One region of the Exiguobacterium sp. SH5S13 genome, then DNA from elsewhere that is predicted to be linked to it. Evidence: a T-box and tRNA genes for the amino acid it is inferred to sense, from the RefSeq annotation. Region 1 holds a T-box; the other holds one or more tRNA genes.

Evidence for each region. A T-box is a leader RNA that pairs with one kind of tRNA and senses whether it is charged. The one in region 1 lies ahead of EVJ30_RS11860 (valine--tRNA ligase), so its partner is inferred to be a tRNA-Val.
Region 2: it encodes a tRNA-Val, which carries the amino acid that the T-box ahead of EVJ30_RS11860 (valine--tRNA ligase) is inferred to sense. The anticodon was not compared.

What each region holds. Positions count from the first base shown of each region.
Region 1 is NZ_SJUS01000024.1:1,667-10,923, reverse strand. Features, by position in the region: gene lon (endopeptidase La) at 1-144, shown strand, start outside; gene yihA (ribosome biogenesis GTP-binding protein YihA/YsxC) at 141-737, shown strand; gene EVJ30_RS11890 (AI-2E family transporter) at 833-2,005, shown strand; gene hemA (glutamyl-tRNA reductase) at 2,188-3,531, shown strand; gene hemC (hydroxymethylbilane synthase) at 3,590-4,507, shown strand; gene EVJ30_RS11875 (uroporphyrinogen-III synthase) at 4,500-5,165, shown strand; gene hemB (porphobilinogen synthase) at 5,162-6,142, shown strand; gene hemL (glutamate-1-semialdehyde 2,1-aminomutase) at 6,139-7,443, shown strand; T-box leader at 7,491-7,711, shown strand; gene EVJ30_RS11860 (valine--tRNA ligase) at 7,767-9,257, shown strand, end outside.
Region 2 is NZ_SJUS01000003.1:76,131-85,387, reverse strand. Features, by position in the region: gene EVJ30_RS03085 (alanine/glycine:cation symporter family protein) at 1-583, opposite strand, end outside; gene yidD (membrane protein insertion efficiency factor YidD) at 716-985, opposite strand; gene EVJ30_RS03075 (pyrroline-5-carboxylate reductase family protein) at 1,194-1,991, shown strand; gene EVJ30_RS03070 (FeoA family protein) at 2,178-2,414, shown strand; gene feoB (ferrous iron transport protein B) at 2,411-4,387, shown strand; gene EVJ30_RS03060 (FeoB-associated Cys-rich membrane protein) at 4,403-4,606, shown strand; gene EVJ30_RS03055 (DUF554 domain-containing protein) at 4,646-5,350, opposite strand; tRNA gene EVJ30_RS03050 (tRNA-Val) at 5,509-5,581, opposite strand; gene EVJ30_RS03045 (GNAT family N-acetyltransferase) at 5,668-6,225, opposite strand; gene EVJ30_RS03040 (DMT family transporter) at 6,293-6,607, opposite strand; gene EVJ30_RS03035 (DMT family transporter) at 6,604-6,933, opposite strand; gene EVJ30_RS03030 (TetR/AcrR family transcriptional regulator) at 6,945-7,523, opposite strand; gene EVJ30_RS03025 (alpha/beta hydrolase) at 7,655-8,437, shown strand; gene EVJ30_RS03020 (aminopeptidase) at 8,490-9,257, opposite strand, start outside.

The sequences.
Region 1 (9,257 bases):
GCCGGACTCACGACCATCATCATCCCGAAAGACAATGAACGTGACATCGATGACATTCAAGACACCGTCCGTGAAAAACTGACGTTCGTCCCGGTCACGATGCTCGATCAAGTATTAGAAGTAGCATTTGGAGGAAAACAATGAAAATCAATAAAGCAGAATTTATTACGAGTGCCGTGGCACCGGACCACTATCCGGTCCACGAGTTGCCAGAAGTCGCACTCGCCGGCCGTTCGAACGTCGGAAAATCGTCATTCATCAACAAGATCTGTCAGCGTAAAGCACTCGCCCGGACATCATCAAAACCGGGGAAGACGCAGACGCTGAACTTCTTCAACATCAATGACGAGATCATGTTCGTCGACGTCCCGGGCTACGGGTATGCCAAAGTTTCGAAGACCGAGCGTGAGAAGTGGGGCGTCATGATGGAGCAATACTTGACGTCGCAAAGCGCACTCAAAGGTGTCGTCCTCTTGGTCGATATCCGACACGAGCCGTCGGGTGATGACGTGACGATGTACAATTTCTTGAAACATTATGAGATTCCGGTTATCGTCGTCGCGACGAAACTCGATAAAATCAAGAAAGCGCAGCGCCAAAAACATGAGGCGGCTGTGAAACGGAAGCTTCAATTCGAATCGACTGACCGATTCGTCTCTTTCTCGGCCGAAACGGCGGAAGGAAAAGACGAAGCGTGGAAAGCCATCTACGATTTGTTGACGGACGACGAGGGATAACCCCCTCGTCTTTTTGTTTTTAGGGTTACGTGAACGGGCAAGTATCGTATAATTGTCATACTGTATAGCAATACATTAATGAACGAGGTGGAAAGATGCAGAAAATGTTTGAAAGCAAATGGTATCGCTTCTTATTTTGGACGTTGACGATTTTCTTAGTGATCTTGGTCGGGACAGAGATCTCATTCGTGTTCGAACCGATCCAAGTCATATTGGCGCTCGTCACGGTACCGCTTATTATTTCAGGACTTTTCTTTTATTTTCTCGTTGGAGTCGTCGATTATTTAGAACGACGGTCCGGGAAACGTGGCATATCAGTCGCAATCACGCTAACATCGCTTATCCTGATCATCACGCTCGTTTTCAGTATTCTCGGGCCCGTGCTCGTCGAACAAGTGACCGATCTCGTCAACGCGATGCCGAGCATCGCCAAAGAGTTGCAGCAACAAGCGTTCTCAGTGCGTGACTCGCTCATGCAAAACGAGTTCCTGTCGCGCTTCATGGCGGAGAACGATGACATGTTCACCGATTTGACCAACAATGTCACCACATACCTCGGTGATATTTTTGGCAATATCGCTTCTTCATTCGGCCAAGTCATCGGATTCATTACATCAGCTGTCATCACGATCGTCGTCATTCCATTCATGTTGCTCTATATGCTGCTTGACGGAAAGCATTTGCCGGACTCGATCGTCAAGCTGCTCCCATCGAGCTATGAGAAAGAGACACGTAAAATTTTGAATGACATGCATACGACCGTTAAAAACTACGTGCACGCCCAACTGATCGTCGCGTTCTTCGTTGGGATCACGTCGCTCATCGGTCTTTGGATCGTCGGTGTCGACTACGCCATCTTGCTCGCACTCTTCATGATGGTGACGAACATCATCCCGTACGTCGGACCGTTCCTCGGGGCGGCACCGGCCGTCGTCGTCGCCTTCATCCAAGATCCGATCAAAGTGCTCTGGGTCATCCTCGTCATCATCATCGTCCAACAGATCGAGGCGAACGTCATCTCCCCGCTCATTCAAGGGAAGACGCTCAAAGTGCATCCGCTCACGATCATCATCGTCTTACTCGTGGCCGGTAACCTGGCTGGGATCATCGGGATGTTGATCGCGGTTCCGACTTATGCGGTGGCGAAAGTCGTCGTCAAAAACATCGTCCGCATCTATAAATTGAAGGAGCGACAACATTACCTCGAGTCGGAAGAAGAAGACAAGCCGGAAAGTACGATTATCACAGATTCATCGTCACTAAAATGACGAAACAAGTAGAAATGGCCAATTTGACCGTTTCTACTTTTTTTCGTCACAAAAAGTTCTTAAATTATTTCACGAAAATCGAACAGAAGATTATAGTTCCTAAATAAAAATTGTTATAATGTACGATAGAGACGTAAAAAAAGACAACCGCCACTGTGATTTTAGATGAGGGGAAGAGGTACATGCATATTGTCGTCGTTGGACTAAATAACAAGACAGCCCCTGTCGCGATTCGGGAGCAGTTCTCGTTTGGGGAGCAAGAAATCGTGGACGCGATGATTGCGCTCCGCGAAGAGAAAAGCATTTTTGAATCGGTTATTTTGTCGACCTGTAACCGTACCGAGCTATACGTCGTCACAGACCAGCTCCATACGGGTCGTTATTATACAAAACGTTTTTTAGCGAACTGGTTTGATTTAGAGATGGATCAGTTCACACCATACTTGTCGATCCGTGAAGGCGAGGAAGCGATTCGTCACTTGTTCCGTGTCACGTCGGGTCTCGACTCGATGATCATCGGGGAAACGCAGATTTTAGGACAAGTCAAGTCAAGCTTCTTCCGCGCCCAAGAGAACGGGACGACGGGGACGGTGTTTAATAAATTGTTCAAAGAAGCCGTGACGCTCGCCAAACGGGCCCATACTGACACGCAAATTGGGGAAATGTCGGTATCGGTCAGCTCGGCTGCGGTCGCGCTCGCGCAAGAGATGTACACGCGCCTCGATGACAAACAAGTCGTCGTCGTCGGTGCAGGTGAGACGGGTGAGCTGACAACGCTCAACTTGTTCGAAGCCGGCGCCAAACAAATTGCCGTCTTCAACCGGACTGAAAGTAAAGCGAAAGCGGTCGCTGCCAAGTTCAAAGGCCGGGCCCACTCGATCCGCGAGATTGCCTGTGGACTGCTCGATGCCGATATTTTGATCAGCTCGACCGGCGCCAAAGAAGCCGTTATCGCGTATGATGACGTTGCCGCAGCGCAATTGCTACGTCGGGAACGACCACTTCTTCTCATTGACATTGCCGTGCCGCGAGATATCGATCCAGCGGTCCGGTCGCTTCCGGGCGTCCATTTGTTTGATGTCGATGACTTGAACGGGATCGTCAATAAAAACTTGGCAGCCCGTCTCGTCGAGGCAGAAAAGATTGAAGTGAAGATTGATGAGGCGATCCAAGAGTTCCAAGCATGGCTCGTCACGCTCGGTGTCGTGCCGATCATGAACGAGTTGCGCTCACGTGCGCTCACCGTCCAAGAAGAGACGATGGAAAGTCTTGAGCGCAAGCTCGACCATCTGTCGGACCGGGACAAGAAAGTCATCGGCAAGCACATGAAGTCGATCATCAATCAGATGCTTCGTGAACCGATCGACTACATTAAAGACGCGGCCGCTCAACCGGACGCGAACACGCGCATCGCCCAGTTCGTCGAAGCGTTCGCCCTAGACGTCGACGTTCCGGCTGCGGATACAGAACCGGAAGAGCTAGAAGCGATGGCGGCTAAAGCACCACTTCGCGCATTGATGCGCTAATACAAACCAAAAAGGCGGCGGATCTCGTCGCCTTTTTCTATGAAGGGGACTAAACATTATGCGTAAAATTATCGTCGGCTCACGCCGCTCGCAACTCGCGATGACACAGACGAAATGGGTCATCGAACAATTGAAGCAAGCCGGGGCCCAGAACGAGTTCGAGATCAAAGAAATCGTGACGAAAGGTGACCAAATCGTCGACGTCCAACTGTCGAAAGTCGGTGGGAAAGGCTTGTTCGTCAAAGAAATCCAACAGCAGATGCTCGCCGGTGACATCGATTTCGCCGTCCACAGCATGAAAGACGTGCCGGCCGAACTGCCGGAAGACCTCTTTATCAGCTGTATGCCAAAACGTGTCGACGCGCGTGACGTCTTGATTTGCGAGAACGGCTATACGCTCGAGACGTTGCCGCAAGGCGCGGTCATCGGGACGAGCTCGCTCCGTCGCGGTGCACAGATGCTCGCGGCCCGTCCGGACTTCGAGATCCAATGGATTCGTGGCAACATCGACACGCGCTTGAAAAAACTCGATACCGAGAACTTCAACGCCATCTTGCTCGCGAAAGCGGGACTTGAACGTATGGGTTGGACCGACCGCGTCAAGTTCGAAGCGCTCGACGCCGACATGATGGTACCGGCCGTCGGACAAGGTGTACTCGCGATCGAGAGCCGGAAAGACGACGCCGAAGTGACGCAGATTTTACAGCTCCTTCACGATGACGTGACGGCGAAAGCTGCCACAGCGGAGCGGACGTTCTTGAAGGCGATCGAAGGCAGCTGCCACGTACCGGTTGGCGGTTACGCGACGGTCGACGGGGACACGGTCACGCTCACCGGCTTGATCGCCTCGGTCGACGGCAAAGACGTGCTCCGTGTGACGAAAACGTCAACGGACGAAGTCGCGCTCGGTCAAGACGTCGCTGACGACTTGCTCGGACGCGGCGGACGCGAGATCCTCGCCTCGGTCAATGTGTGACGTCTGGTACACAGGGACAAAACGACTGACCGCTTCGCAACGGGCCTTGCTCGACGCGAGCGGTCTTTCCGTTCATCACGTCCCGATGATCGAGACACGCTTGACCGGGCATCCGATGCCTACGGTTCAGTTCGACTGGCTCGTCGTCACGAGTCAAACGGCCGTCCCGGCGCTCTATGCCGTGTCGCGTGACGTCCGTGTCGCCGCCGTCGGCGAGAAGACCCGGGACGCGCTCGAGGCAGAAGGATTCACCGTTTCGCTCATGCCGGAGACGTATACAGGCGAGGCGTTGTTCCGCGAGTTGGCGAACGTCGTCGGTGAGGACGATGTCGTCTTGTTCGCCCGTGGAGATTTGGCGAATACCGAGCATATGCGACAATTGCCGCATGTGTACGACTGGGTCGTCTATGAGACGGTCGAGAAAGCACTCACGGCCGATCAAGCGGCCGCGCTCGAACATGTCGAGGCGCTGCTCGTGCTCAGTCCGTCCGCCGTCCACGCGCTCACGCCTTACCTCGAGCGGTTCCACGGGACGTGGTACGCCATTGGTGAAGTGACCGAGCAGGCCGTCCGAGAAGTTTCGACGTTACCGGTCCGAGTGCCTGAGTGTTATACTATGGATGCATTAATACAGTGTGTAGGGGGAGATTTTTCATGAACCAATTCGACCGTCACCGTCGTCTGCGCTCGTCGAAGTCGATGCGTGCACTCGTACGTGAAAACCATGTTCGGAAAGAAGATTTAATTTATCCGCTCTTCGTCGTCGAAGGGACAAATATTAAACGCGAAGTCAGCTCGATGCCTGGCGTCTTCAACTTCTCGCTCGATCGTCTCGAAGACGAGATCCGTGAGCTCGTTGACCTCGGGCTCGAGTCCGTCCTCTTGTTCGGCGTACCTGAGCATAAAGACCCGGAAGGCACGGAAGCGTACCACGACCACGGCATCGTCCAAGAAGCGATCCGCAAAGTGAAAGAGTGGGCACCACAGCTCACGGTCATCGCCGACACGTGCCTCTGTGAATATACGTCGACGGGCCACTGTGGCATCGTGAAGAACGGTGACGTCGATAACGACGCGTCACTACCGCTTCACGTCCAGACGGCGATCACGCAAGCGCAAGCGGGCGCAGACATCATCGCGCCGAGCTCGATGATGGACGGCTTCGTCGCCGCCATCCGCGAAGGGCTCGACCAAAACGGCTTCAGCCACATCCCGATCATGAGCTACGGCGTCAAATACGCATCGGCGTACTACGGCCCGTTCCGTGACGCGGCGCAGTCGGCGCCTGGTGAAGGCGACCGCAAAGGCTATCAGATGGACCCGGCTAACCGCCGCGAGGCGTTCCGGGAATCACAGTCGGACGTCGAGCAAGGTGCCGACTTTATGATCGTCAAACCGGCGCTCGCGTTCATGGACATCATCCGCGACATGCGCGACTCGCTCGATATGCCGATCGTGGCGTATAACGTGAGCGGGGAGTATGCGATGATTAAAGCGGCGTCGATGAACGACTGGATCGATGAACAACGTATCGTCATGGAGACGATGGTCGGTTTCAAACGGGCCGGTGCCGATTTGATCGTCACGTATTTCGCAAAAGACGTCTGTCGCTATTTGGAAGGAGAATTCGCATGACATACAAGCAAACTCGCTCAGAAGCAGCGTTCAAACAAGCACTCCCACTCATGCCGGGCGGGGTCAACAGCCCGGTCCGTGCCTATAAATCGGTCGGGATGACGCCGATCTTCGCCGAACGCGGTGAAGGTTCACGTGTCTACGACATCGACGGCAACGAGTACATCGACTACGTCCTCTCATGGGGACCACTCATTCTCGGTCACCGCGACCCGGTCGTCATGAAAGCGATCCAAGATCAGGCTGAAAAAGGCTGGACGTTCGGGACACCGACGGAGCTCGAGACGAAGATGGCCGAGCTCGTCATCGACCGCGTCCCATCGATCGAGATGGTCCGCATGGTCAACTCCGGTACGGAAGCGACGATGGCGGCTCTCCGCCTCGCACGCGGCTATACGGGCAAGACGAAGATCTTGAAGTTTGAAGGCTGCTACCACGGCCACGGGGACTCGCTCCTCATCAAGGCCGGATCAGGTGTCGCGACACTCGGTCTCCCGGACTCACCGGGCGTCCCGAAAGACTTGGCGAGCCATACGCTCACCGTCCCATACAATGACCTCGACGCGCTTCGCATCGCGTTCGAGAAGCACGGCGACGACATCGCCGGCGTCATCGTCGAGCCGGCTGCCGGCAACATGGGCTTCGTCCCGCCGCAGCCAGGATTCCTCGAAGGACTGCGTGAAATCACGGAACAAAACGGCGCGCTCCTCATCTTTGATGAGGTCATGACCGGCTTCCGCGTCGGTTACAATTGCGCCCAAGGTTACTTTGGCGTGACGCCTGATCTTACGTGCCTCGGCAAAGTCATCGGCGGTGGCCTTCCGGTCGGCGCATACGGCGGCAAACGGGAGATCATGGAACACATCGCACCGCAAGGGCCGATCTACCAAGCAGGGACGCTTTCAGGCAACCCGCTCGCGATGATCGCCGGCTACACGACGCTGTCGCAACTCAAGCCTGAGCACTACGAGGAGTTCGAGCGCAAAGCCGACCGCCTCGCGGCAGGCTTCACGGCAGCGGCCGAGAAATATAACATCCCGCACGACACGAACCGGGCCGGCTCGATGTTCGGCTTCTTCTTCACGAACGAGAAAGTGACGAACTTCGAGAAGGCGAAAACGTCGAACCTCGACATGTTCCGCTCGTACTATCAGAAGATGGCGGCGCGTGGCGTGTTCTTGCCACCGTCACAGTTTGAAGGTTTGTTCTTGTCGACTGTGCATACGGACGAGGATATCGACGCGACGCTCGCTGCGGTCGATGCGACGTTCAAAGAGCTGCAACAAGAGTTTTCACTGTAATCTTGACTGAAACGTCTTCAATCGCTACAATTGTTTAACAGATACGTTTAAAAGCTATGATGAGGAATAGTACGCAACAACACTCCTTTCTAGAGACGCGGCCGCTTGGTGCAAGGTCGCGAGGGAAGTGTGCGGAAGTCGCCTCGGAGCTGACCTTTTGAATCAAGTAGGAAGGTCCGGTCCATCGACCGTTATTCGATTTTGAGGGCGCCACGTGTTGGCGAACTAAGGTGGTACCGCGGAAGATACGGCTTCTTTCGTCCTTAGCGTTAAGGACGAGAGTAGCCGTTTTTTGTGTAGACAGATAGAGGAGGATTGGCACAATGACCAACGAAACAAACGAAATCAGCATGCCGACGAAGTACGACCCGAGTGCGACGGAAGCGAAATGGTACGACTATTGGATGGAGAACAACGTGTTCAAGGCGGACGAGGACGACTCGAAACAGCCTTACACGATCGTCATCCCGCCACCGAACGTCACAGGGAAACTTCACCTCGGACACGCGTGGGATACGACGCTCCAAGATCTACTCACGCGCTTGAAGCGCATGCAAGGCTATGACGTCCTCTGGCTCCCAGGGATGGACCACGCCGGTATCGCGACACAGGCGAAAGTTGAACAGAAGCTCCGTGAGGACGGCATCATGCGTTACGACCTCGGACGCGAGAAGTTCCTCGAGAAGACGTGGGAATGGAAAGACGAGTACGCCGACACGATCCGTGCCCAGTGGTCAAAACTCGGCCTCGGCCTCGACTACTCGCGTGAACGGTTCACACTCGACGCGGGACTGTCAAAAGCGGTCCAGGAAGTCTTCGTCCGTTTGTATGAAAAAGGCTTGATCTACCGCGGCGAGTACATCGTCAACTGGGACCCGGCACAAAAAACGGCCGTCTCCGACATCGAAGTCATCTATCAAGAAGTCGAAGGCGCGTTCTACCATATGAAATATCCGCTCGCTGACGGCTCAGGCCACATCGAAATCGCGACGACACGCCCCGAGACGATGCTCGGCGATACGGCCGTCGCCGTCAACCCGAAAGACGAGCGCTACGCGCACCTCGTCGGGAAGACGATCATGCTCCCGGTCATGAACCGTGAGATCCCGATCGTCGCGGACGACTATGTCGACGTCGAGTTCGGTACCGGTTGCGTGAAGATCACGCCGGCGCACGACCCGAACGACTTTGAAATCGGGAACCGTCACGAGCTTCCGCGCATCCTCATCATGGACGAGTCAGGGACGATGAACGAGAATGCTGGCAAGTACGAAGGGCTCGACCGCTTCGACTGCCGCAAGCAGCTCGTCAAAGACTTAGAAGCAGACGGCACGCTCGTCAAAATCGAGCCGCACACGCACTCGGTCGGTCACTCGGAACGTTCAGGCGCAGTCATCGAGCCTTACTTGTCGAAGCAATGGTTCGTCGATATGGAGCCGCTCGCGAAAGCGGCGCTCGCAGCACAAGGCAACGACGAGACGAAAGTCAACTTCGTCCCAGAGCGGTTCGAAGGCACGTACCTCCGCTGGATGGAAAACATCCGCGACTGGTGCATCAGCCGTCAACTTTGGTGGGGCCACCGCATCCCGGCTTGGTACCATAACGAGACAGGCGAAGTGTATGTAGGCAAAGAAGCGCCGGCTGATAGTGAGAACTGGCATCAAGACGAAGACGTGCTCGACACGTGGTTCTCGTCAGCGCTCTGGCCGTTCTCGACGATGGGCTGGCCGGACACGGATTCAGCAGACTTCAAACGCTACTTCCCGACGAGCGCGCTCGTCACGGGTTACGATATCATCTTCTTCTGGGTATCG
Region 2 (9,257 bases), on a different contig from region 1:
TAAAAATCATCATCAAGATACCCGATACGTAAAGCGGGACGTCGAACGTCGAGTTGAGCGCCAACGCGACTGAGTTCGTTTGAACCCCGTTCCCGATCCCGAACGCGGCCAGTGAGGCGAACGCTGCAAACGCGACCGCGAGCCAGCGTTGCTTCAAGCCCCGTTCCAAATAATACATCGGTCCTCCGGCCATTTGACCACGTTCGTCCGTCACCCGGTACTTGACGGCGAGCACGGCTTCGGCGTACTTTGTTGCCATCCCGAAGAAGCCCGATACCCACATCCAAACGATCGCGCCTGGTCCCCCGAGGACGACCGCAGTCGCGACACCGACGATATTCCCCGTACCGACGGTCGCCGCGAGCGCTGTCATGAGCGCTTGGAAGTGACTAATATCTCCTCGTGACGTCTTGTCTTGATTTTTAGAGAATGCGAGTTTCAACGCGTAAGGCAACTTCGTGATTTGGAGCCCCCCGAGACGCACCGTCAAATAAACGCCTGTCCCCACAAGCAAAATTAACAGCGGCGGTCCCCACACAAAGTCTGAAATCGTACCGATTAGTTCGCTGAACGATTGACTCATGCTGTAATCCCCTTTCCCCGTATGTAATAAATACAACTCTATTTTTTCAGAATACTCGGAACGTTGTCAAAAGTATTGTGCTAAAACAAAGAAGGGGATAAACGCCCTGTATCTAAAACAGCGATCCGTCAGTTAGACGTCTCGCTGTGACGGTGGCTTTTCGCGTTGCAGGGGGGCTTTCCAATCAAAATCGTCCGGCACATAGTCAAGTCCGCCCGAATGGAACGGTTGGCACCGCAACAGGCGCCGCGTCGTCAAATACCCGCCTTTGACAGCGCCATGCTTCTCAATCGCCTCAATCCCGTAGTGCGAACAGCTCGGATAAAATCGGCACGTCGGGGGCTTTAAAGGAGAAATAAAGCGCTGGTATCCTTGAATCCCACGTACTAATACTCGTTTCATTTCAATCGCCTCGCTCAGTCAGATTACTGCAATGATAGCCCGGACTGCGTGAATTGTCATCTGCAGCGCTTCGTCGATTCCCGTTACAAAACGACGAGTTTTTTCCTTTATTTTACAATCTGAGCGTGACAGGCGATAATTGCTCGAACATTTGTTATGATAGGCAACATATATACGACCGAATCAAATGAATGAAGAGGTGACGGAAATGAACATATTAATGGTAGGAGCAGGATCGATGAGCGAGGCACTCGTCCGAGGCTGGATTGCTTCCGGGCTCTCCCCTGAACAGATTACGATGACGAACCGGAGCGACCAGACACGTCTAGAGCAGTTGCGAGATGAGCTCGGCGTACAGATCGTCGAAACAGAAGACGTCAACGCCTATACAATCGTCGTGCTCGCGATGCAACCAGATGGCGTCTTGACTTACGCTCAATCACAGACGTGGAAAACACCGCTGCTCATATCCGTCGCGGCGCATATCGAGCCGAGCGAGCTTGAAGAAGCATCCGGCATCCCAGCCATCTGTGCGATGCCGAACACCCCGGTCGCCTATCAAACCGGGATGACTGGACTCTGGTTCGGACCTGAGACAGATGCGACCGCCCGCGAGACGGCGGCGGCACTGTTCAACCGGGTCGGTCGGACAGCCGTCACGGACGCGAAAACGATGTCAGCTTTCATGGCGGCAGCCGGATGCAGTCCTGCGTTCTTTTACGAGATCGTCGGTTCGATGACCCCGGTGCTGACAGAAGCCGGGTTTGATGAAGACACGGCCCGCCAAATCGTCGCTCAAGCGATGAAAGGATCAGCCGAGTTATTGTTGCATGAGACACGTCCGACCGACGAGCTGATCGCCGACGTCGCCGCACCTGATGGACCGACCGACCGCGGTGTCGGCGTGCTCCGCTCACGTGACTTGTCTGACGTGATGTCGTCCGCCCTGCGTGAGAGCGCGAAAGAGGATCATGATCCTATCGACGCAACGATTGAAAGAACGTAAGTACTTGAACCGCCCGATAGAAGTCGAACGTTAAGTTCTGACTTCTATCGGGCGGTTTTTTAATTCTCGCACTACTATTTTTTAGAAGTCATAAAATCCACAAATAATCTTGCTTCCCGATAGTAAAGAACGTGTTATGCTACCAAATGAGAAGAATTATCATTTGACTAAAATGGAGAGATCTTAATGAGTTCATTACTTGCCATGCCGCTACATCAACCAGTGCTCATATCCGATTTAACGAGAATCGATGACCGCTTGCGGCGTCGCATGATTGCCTTAGGATTTTATGAGGGCTGTTCCGTACGAATTAAACGTCGGGCCATCTTTTCCGGACCGCTCACGATTGAACAAATCGAACATCAACAAATGATTGCCATCCGTCGCTGTGACGCTGAACAGATTGGGGTGATCGTCCCGTGACGCAACGGATTGCCCTAATCGGAAACCCGAACACCGGAAAAACGTCTTTATTTAACCGATTAACAGGCTCCTTCGCCCACGTCGGTAACTGGGCCGGTGTCACAATTGAACAGAAAATCGGACAGTTGCATGGAAACATCGGACAGTTGATCGACTTGCCCGGTGTCTATGATTTAGACCCGCTATCGGCTGACGAAGCAATCGTCTCGCGATTCCTGTTGCATGAACCGTTCGATGGGATGTTCAACATCATCGATGCCTCGCAGTTCGAACGTAACTTACAATTAACGCTCCAACTGCTCGAAATGGGCCGTCCGCTTCAAATCGGTCTGAACATGGTCGATGTCGCTGAAGGACGAGGCATCCACATCAATTTAAAGCGTTTGAGAGAACGTTTGGACGTGGACGTGTTTCCGATTACAGCACGAACAGGTGCCGGCTGTGAAGTCCTCCTGTCCTCCCTGCGAACGACCCCTCGCGAACCTTTCGTACTCGATTACGGGGAAGAGACCGAACAGGCGCTTCAACAAATTCTTGAAGCGACGGGACTCAGTGAGCGCGATCGCTGGGTCGCCATTCAATACTTGGCCGGAAATCGCGTCATTTCAGAACAGCTCGAGTCTTCGACGCCAACCGTCAATGAAATTCGTAAAGCGTTGGAAGTGAAACTCGGACGCTTCGCCCACGCCCACATTACAGAACGCAGACGCGACTGGACAAAAGACGTTCGCCATCACGTCGTCGATCAGCATAACGCACAACAAGCCACGGTCACCGACCGCATCGATGCCGTCGTGACACATCCGATCTGGGGCTTACCCATTTTCTTTACAGTACTTTACGCCTTGTTCCACATCACGTTCAACTGGATCGGTGCCCCGTTGTCCGATCTGTTGGATGGATTTCTGTCGGGTCCGGTCACATCCGGAACAAGCTCGTTGTTACAACTCCTCGGGACCTCCTCTTTCATCCAGGCGTTGCTGATTGACGGGGTGATCGCCGGTGTCGGCGGTGTCCTCGTCTTCGTCCCACAGATTTTCGTGCTCTTTTTCTTTATCTCGTTTTTAGAGGACTCTGGCTATATGGCGCGTGTCGCCATTGTCATGGACCGATTTATGCAACTCGTCGGACTGAACGGGAAAAGTTTTATTCCGATGATCATTGGATTTGGTTGTAACGTCCCAGGTATTATGGCGGCACGGACGGTCGAGGAAGAGCGGGAGCGGCTCGTCACGATTTTCATTTCACCGTTCATGTCGTGCTCGGCGCGTCTGCCGATCTATGCCGTCTTCGCTGCCAGTTTTTTCGCATCAAACCAAGCGCTCGTCGTCTTATCGCTCTATATGCTCGGGATCGTCCTGGCGTTGATTGCCGCGAAAATATTCACGTCCGTATTGGCGGCGGAAGATCGGAACAGCCTCTTTATCGTCGAACAGCCTCCATACCGTGTCCCCCAAGGGTTGACGCTTTGGCGCAGCACATGGCAAAAGGCGAAAGGGTTCGTCCGAAAAGCAGGTACGTTCATCTTTGGCGGTTCCGTCTTCATTTGGTTACTCGCCTATTCCGGTCCAGCCGGAATGGACGTCCCGATGAATGAGAGTTTTCTCGCTATGATTGGTGGAGTCGTTGCGACGTTGCTGATTCCACTCGGTTTCGGGACGTGGCAGGCCGGCGCTTCGCTCATCACAGGTTTTTTGGCGAAAGAAGTCGTCGTATCGACGATGGCGATCATTTATGCGGTCAGCGAATCTGACTTGTCCGCTTCGTTGCTTCCCGTGTTTACGCCGTTGAGCGCATATAGTTTCATGGCGTTCGTCCTCTTGTACGTCCCTTGTCTAGCGACCGTCGCCGTCATTCGGCGCGAGGTGGGAAGTGCCAAATTGACGTGGGTCGCTAGCCTTTATGGGCTTGGTGTTGCGTACGTCGTATCACTGATGATCTATCAAATCGGTCGTCTGTTCGGATTGTCTTAACAAGGAGGGAATCATATGTTCTTATTTGATTTACTGATCGGTCTTGCCGTATTCGGGTACGCCGCCTATTCGCTCTATCGCTACACCCGCAAAGCAAAAGCCGGTAAATGCGCCACTTGCGAAATCGCACCGACTTGCACGACATCCTGTGATGCCGCTGACTGGGATAAAATCATTGCGGAAGCCTTACACGCTGATAAAAAAAGTTATCATCAATGAAAAACGGACTAGCGCATTGTTTCGCGCTAGTCCGTTTTTTCATTGGAAGATATGTAATGCGGTGACAATGATCGCGACCATCAAAATACCGGGCAGTAAGTTGGCGACACGAATCCGGGTGATCCCGACCAGGTTCAACCCGATGGCGACGATCATGACGCCCCCGGTCGCCGTCATCTCCAAAATAAAGTCATCCATGAGCGACTCCGGAATGAACTTCATGATCTGGATGGCGAGCAACGCGATCGCTCCTTGGTACAACAAGACCGGTACGGCCGAGAACATGACGCCGATGCCTAGCGTCGAACTGAGCACAAGCGCCGTGAAACCGTCAATCAACCCTTTTGTATAGAGGACGTCATGGTCCCCGCGCAGACCGCTGTCGAGCGCACCGATGACGGCCATCGCCCCGATCACAAAGATGAGCGTCGCCGTGATGAAGCCTTCCGCGATGCTCGACTTACTTTTTCCACCGAGACGCCGTTCCAACTGATAGCCGATCTCGTTCAACTTCTCGTCGAGCTTCCACCATTCGCCAAGTGCGGCTCCGATAACGAGACTGCCGATGACGATTAAAAAGTTCTCACTCTTCATGCCCATCTGCACGCCAAGCAAGACGACGGCGAGACCGATGGCAGCCGTGACCGTCTCTTTCATCCGCTCGGGGATTCGGTGAAACAGCAGCCCGAGTAATGTGCCGACCACGATCAAGGCCGCATTGACGATTGTTCCGGTTAATACCATCGTATAATTCCCCGTTTCTGTATGTATTGAGAGGAATATACCAACTGTTTATGTGGGCTGTCAATTAAAAGAATACACAAAAAAAGCCACTTCTCGTAAGAAGTGGCTGCGCGGAAACCCACGTTCCTATGGGTTTCGCATCGGGTTTGGCACCCAAGTGATTCTGACTGGGCTCGAACCAGCGACCTCTACCCTGTCAAGGTAGCGCTCTCCCAGCTGAGCTACAGAATCAGGTCGTGTCCTCTCTTTAGGACACTATTAATATATCAAGAAACTAATGCCTTGGCAACTGTTTTTTAAAACTTTTTTTATTTTTTTCACCGCGTCATTTCTTCCCGCTTCATGTGACGGCATAGACGCTCCAAATCGCCGACATAAACGGACACGATCATGCCTCCGTGTTCGGTGTCACGGTCCCAACGCAAGCCGTTCGATTTCGCGACGCATTGTGACGGCACGTTGTCCGGGTGGATGAGCGAAATGATGTCTTTCTCGCCTTCCTCGAACGCATGTTGCATGAGACGCGCGGCCGCTTCACGGCCGTAGCCCATGTGCCAGTGCTTTGGTGCTAGCCAATAACCGACCTCGAGCTCGATTTTGCCATCAAGTTCATGCAAGAGCGTCCCGGCATGGCCGATCGGCTCATCACTGTGATGTGTCATCAGTTTGAGGAGTCCGGTCTGTCGGCCCGTCGTATATCGGGCCAATTGTCTCTCGAACCATTCGATTGTCTGTTCATCCGTATATGGCTTGCCGTCCGGACTGATAAAGCGCATCACCCGCGGATCTTGGAGTAGCGATTTTACGAAATAGAAATCGGAGATCGTGTAAGGTTCAAGCCGTAGACGTTCTGATTGCAACTCTACAAGATTCATTTTTCCCGCCCCTTTCGTTCACAATCTGAATTATTCAATTCCCGTTTTTAGCTCGTTTCAATCCTATTTACGCCACGACTTTCAACCCGACGACGCTTCCGATAATGAGCGTCAAGAAGAAGATACGCCACCGGTCGCTCGACTCGTTCAAGTACAGCATACCGAGAATCACTCCACCCGCCGCGCCGATTCCGACCCAAATCGAGTAGGCGAGCCCGAGCGGCAGCGTCTCGAGCGAACGTGACAACAAATAAAAACTTAGTGCGAACGTCATGATTGAAAGAAGCGACCATTTTAAAATCTGATAGCCTTTTGATTTTCCCATGAAGAAAACAGCAAGCATCTCAGCGAGCCCAGCCCCGATTAAAAATGTCCAACTCATGCCGGCTCACCTCCTGTCACTTGCTTCAAACCGACCACACCGATGAGGAGCGTCGCGATAAACAACAGCTTCATTCCCGTCATCGTCTCATCAAACAAAATATTTCCGACGATGACCGTCCCGACAGCACCGATACCCGTAAAGACGGCGTACCCGGTGCCGGCCGGTAATACACGGAACGACATCGCCAACAAGCCAAAACTGACAATCAATAACACGACGGTCACGACGGTCGGTCCTAATACGGTAAACCCATTCGATAATTTCATCGTCGTCGCCCAAACGATTTCAAGAAGTCCGGCGAGCATGAGCCACACCCAAGCCAATTGTTCTTTTTTCATGTCCATCCGACTCCTTTCTTAAGAATTTTAAATGCTGCATGCTGTCGTTGCGCTCGATTCGTTTCGAACGAAAAGAGTGAAAGCAACGCTCCGTCCAAAAAGCAATAGTACGCATCATATACGTCGTCGAGCGATTGTTCCGGTAAATCGCCCCGCTCCATCGCCAAACGGAACTGCTCTTTCTCAAACGTTTGGAGCTCGGTCTCGACCGACCCGATCGTCGACTCGATGAAGGCGCGTAGCTCAGGCGGCGGTACGAGCAGCATTCGTTTCGTCAGCATCCATGTCTCTTCTTCTTCGAAGAAATGAATCAACGCTTCAACGATCGCCTCGATCCGTTCGAGCGGTGCCGCCCCGTCAGACGCGTCCCGTGCTTGTTCCCAAGCTCGCTGGTAACGCTCGGCCATCTGTTCGACGACTTGTTTGAACAGCTGTTCTTTTCCTTCGATGTGCGCATATAAAGACGGCTTCTTAATCCCGACATCTTCGGCGAGCGCCGCCAAAGACAGTCCTTCATATCCTTCAAGCGCAAACCGGCGTCTGGCAGCCTGTTCAATTCGCTGTTTCGTGGTCATGTGCGATCTACCCCTTTCATCTCCCCTCACTTTAACTAACGAACGGTAGGTAGTCAAACTTCCGGATTGAGTTTTTGTACGGACAACGCCAAAATGAGAAGAGACCGTCAGAGGAAGGGAGGAATGATTGTATGATCGAACAGTTTAGTTTCACCTTGCCGACCGAGACGATGCGCGGCCGAAAACGAATCGTCCGCGTCTACCGCCCTGACTTCGCTCGTACCGACGAGGCGTTGGCCGTGCTCTATATGCATGACGGCCAAAACGTCTTCGACGGCAAGACCGCGACAATCGGGGAAGGTTGGGCGATTGACCGCCATCTCGACGATTTGCAACTACCGCTCATGGTCGTCGCCATCGCAAGCGCCCCCGATTGGCTCGACCGCTATGACGAGTACTCGTTCTATGAAGACGAGATGCTTTATAAACGCATCGGGCCCGAGCTCGCTAAGACCCGGCCGACACTTGGCGGCAAGGGGCGTCTCTATGCCGACTGGCTCATGTTGGAGCTGAAGCCGTGGATTGACGCACGCTACGCGACCAACCCGGATGACGTCGGCGTGATAGGTAGCTCGATGGGCGGCGTCATCTCGCTCTATATGATGGCGACGTATCCGGCAATCCGTCGTGTCGGTTCACTGTCGACGGCCGCCTGGGCCAACCTCGACTCGCTCATTCGTGAACTGAAACAAACTGACCTGTCCGCCCGGCTCTATATGGATATCGGCACGAACGAAACGAGCGGACCGATCACGCCCGAGGACTACTTATACACGAATGCGAAACTCGTCGAGACGATCGCTCGGACCGGCATCGCCTTCCGCTATGAAGTCGAGCCTGGGGCGGTCCACAACGAGATTGCATGGCGACGTCGGTTGCCGAACGCGCTCGCATTTCTGTATGAACTCTCATGACATGAAAAGACGCAAAGGCGGTCGCCTTTGCGTCTTTACTTATTGTTTTCTATTAGATGACCCAGTTCCCATCACGCATGATGGCTTCGCGTGTCCCGTCCTCGAGCTCACCGTCGATATTCATTTCGGCCGAGCCGATCATGAAGTCGACGTGTGTCATCGAGTCGTTCGCACCATTCTCAGCGAGTTCTTCGGCCGACATCGCCGGTCCGCCTTCGAGGCACGTCGAGTAGGCACGACCGAGCGCCAAGTGGCACGAGGCGTTCTCATCGAACAACGTGTTGTAGAAGAGGAGTCCTGAGTTTGAGATCGGCGAATCGTCCGGCACGAGTGCGACTTCTCCGATGCGGCGTGCCCCTTCATCAAGGTTCAACAGTTCATCGAGTGCCGCCTGCCCTTGTTTCGCTTCCGCTTTCACGACTTTTCCGCCTTCGAACCAAAGCGTGAACCCGTCGATCAAGTTTCCGCTGTAGCTGAGCGGCTTCGTGCTCGACACGTGTCCTTCGACCGCATCTTTATCGGCGAGCGTAAACACTTCCTCCGTCGGCATGTTGGCGATGAAGTCGACGCCGTCCAGGTTCGGACCGCCGCCGCCGAGGAAGACGTGCTTCTTCGGAAGACCGATCGTCAATTCCGTGCCTGGTGCTTTGTAGTGAAGTTTCGCGTATTTCTTGTCCGTCAACAGCTGCGCCCGCGAGCGCAACGCTTGATCGTGCTCGTCCCAGGCGGCAACGACATCGTCTTGGTCCATTCGTGTCGCTGCGAAAATCGCTCTCCACAGGGCTGGAACCGCATCTTCACGGTCTGGGAATACTTTTTT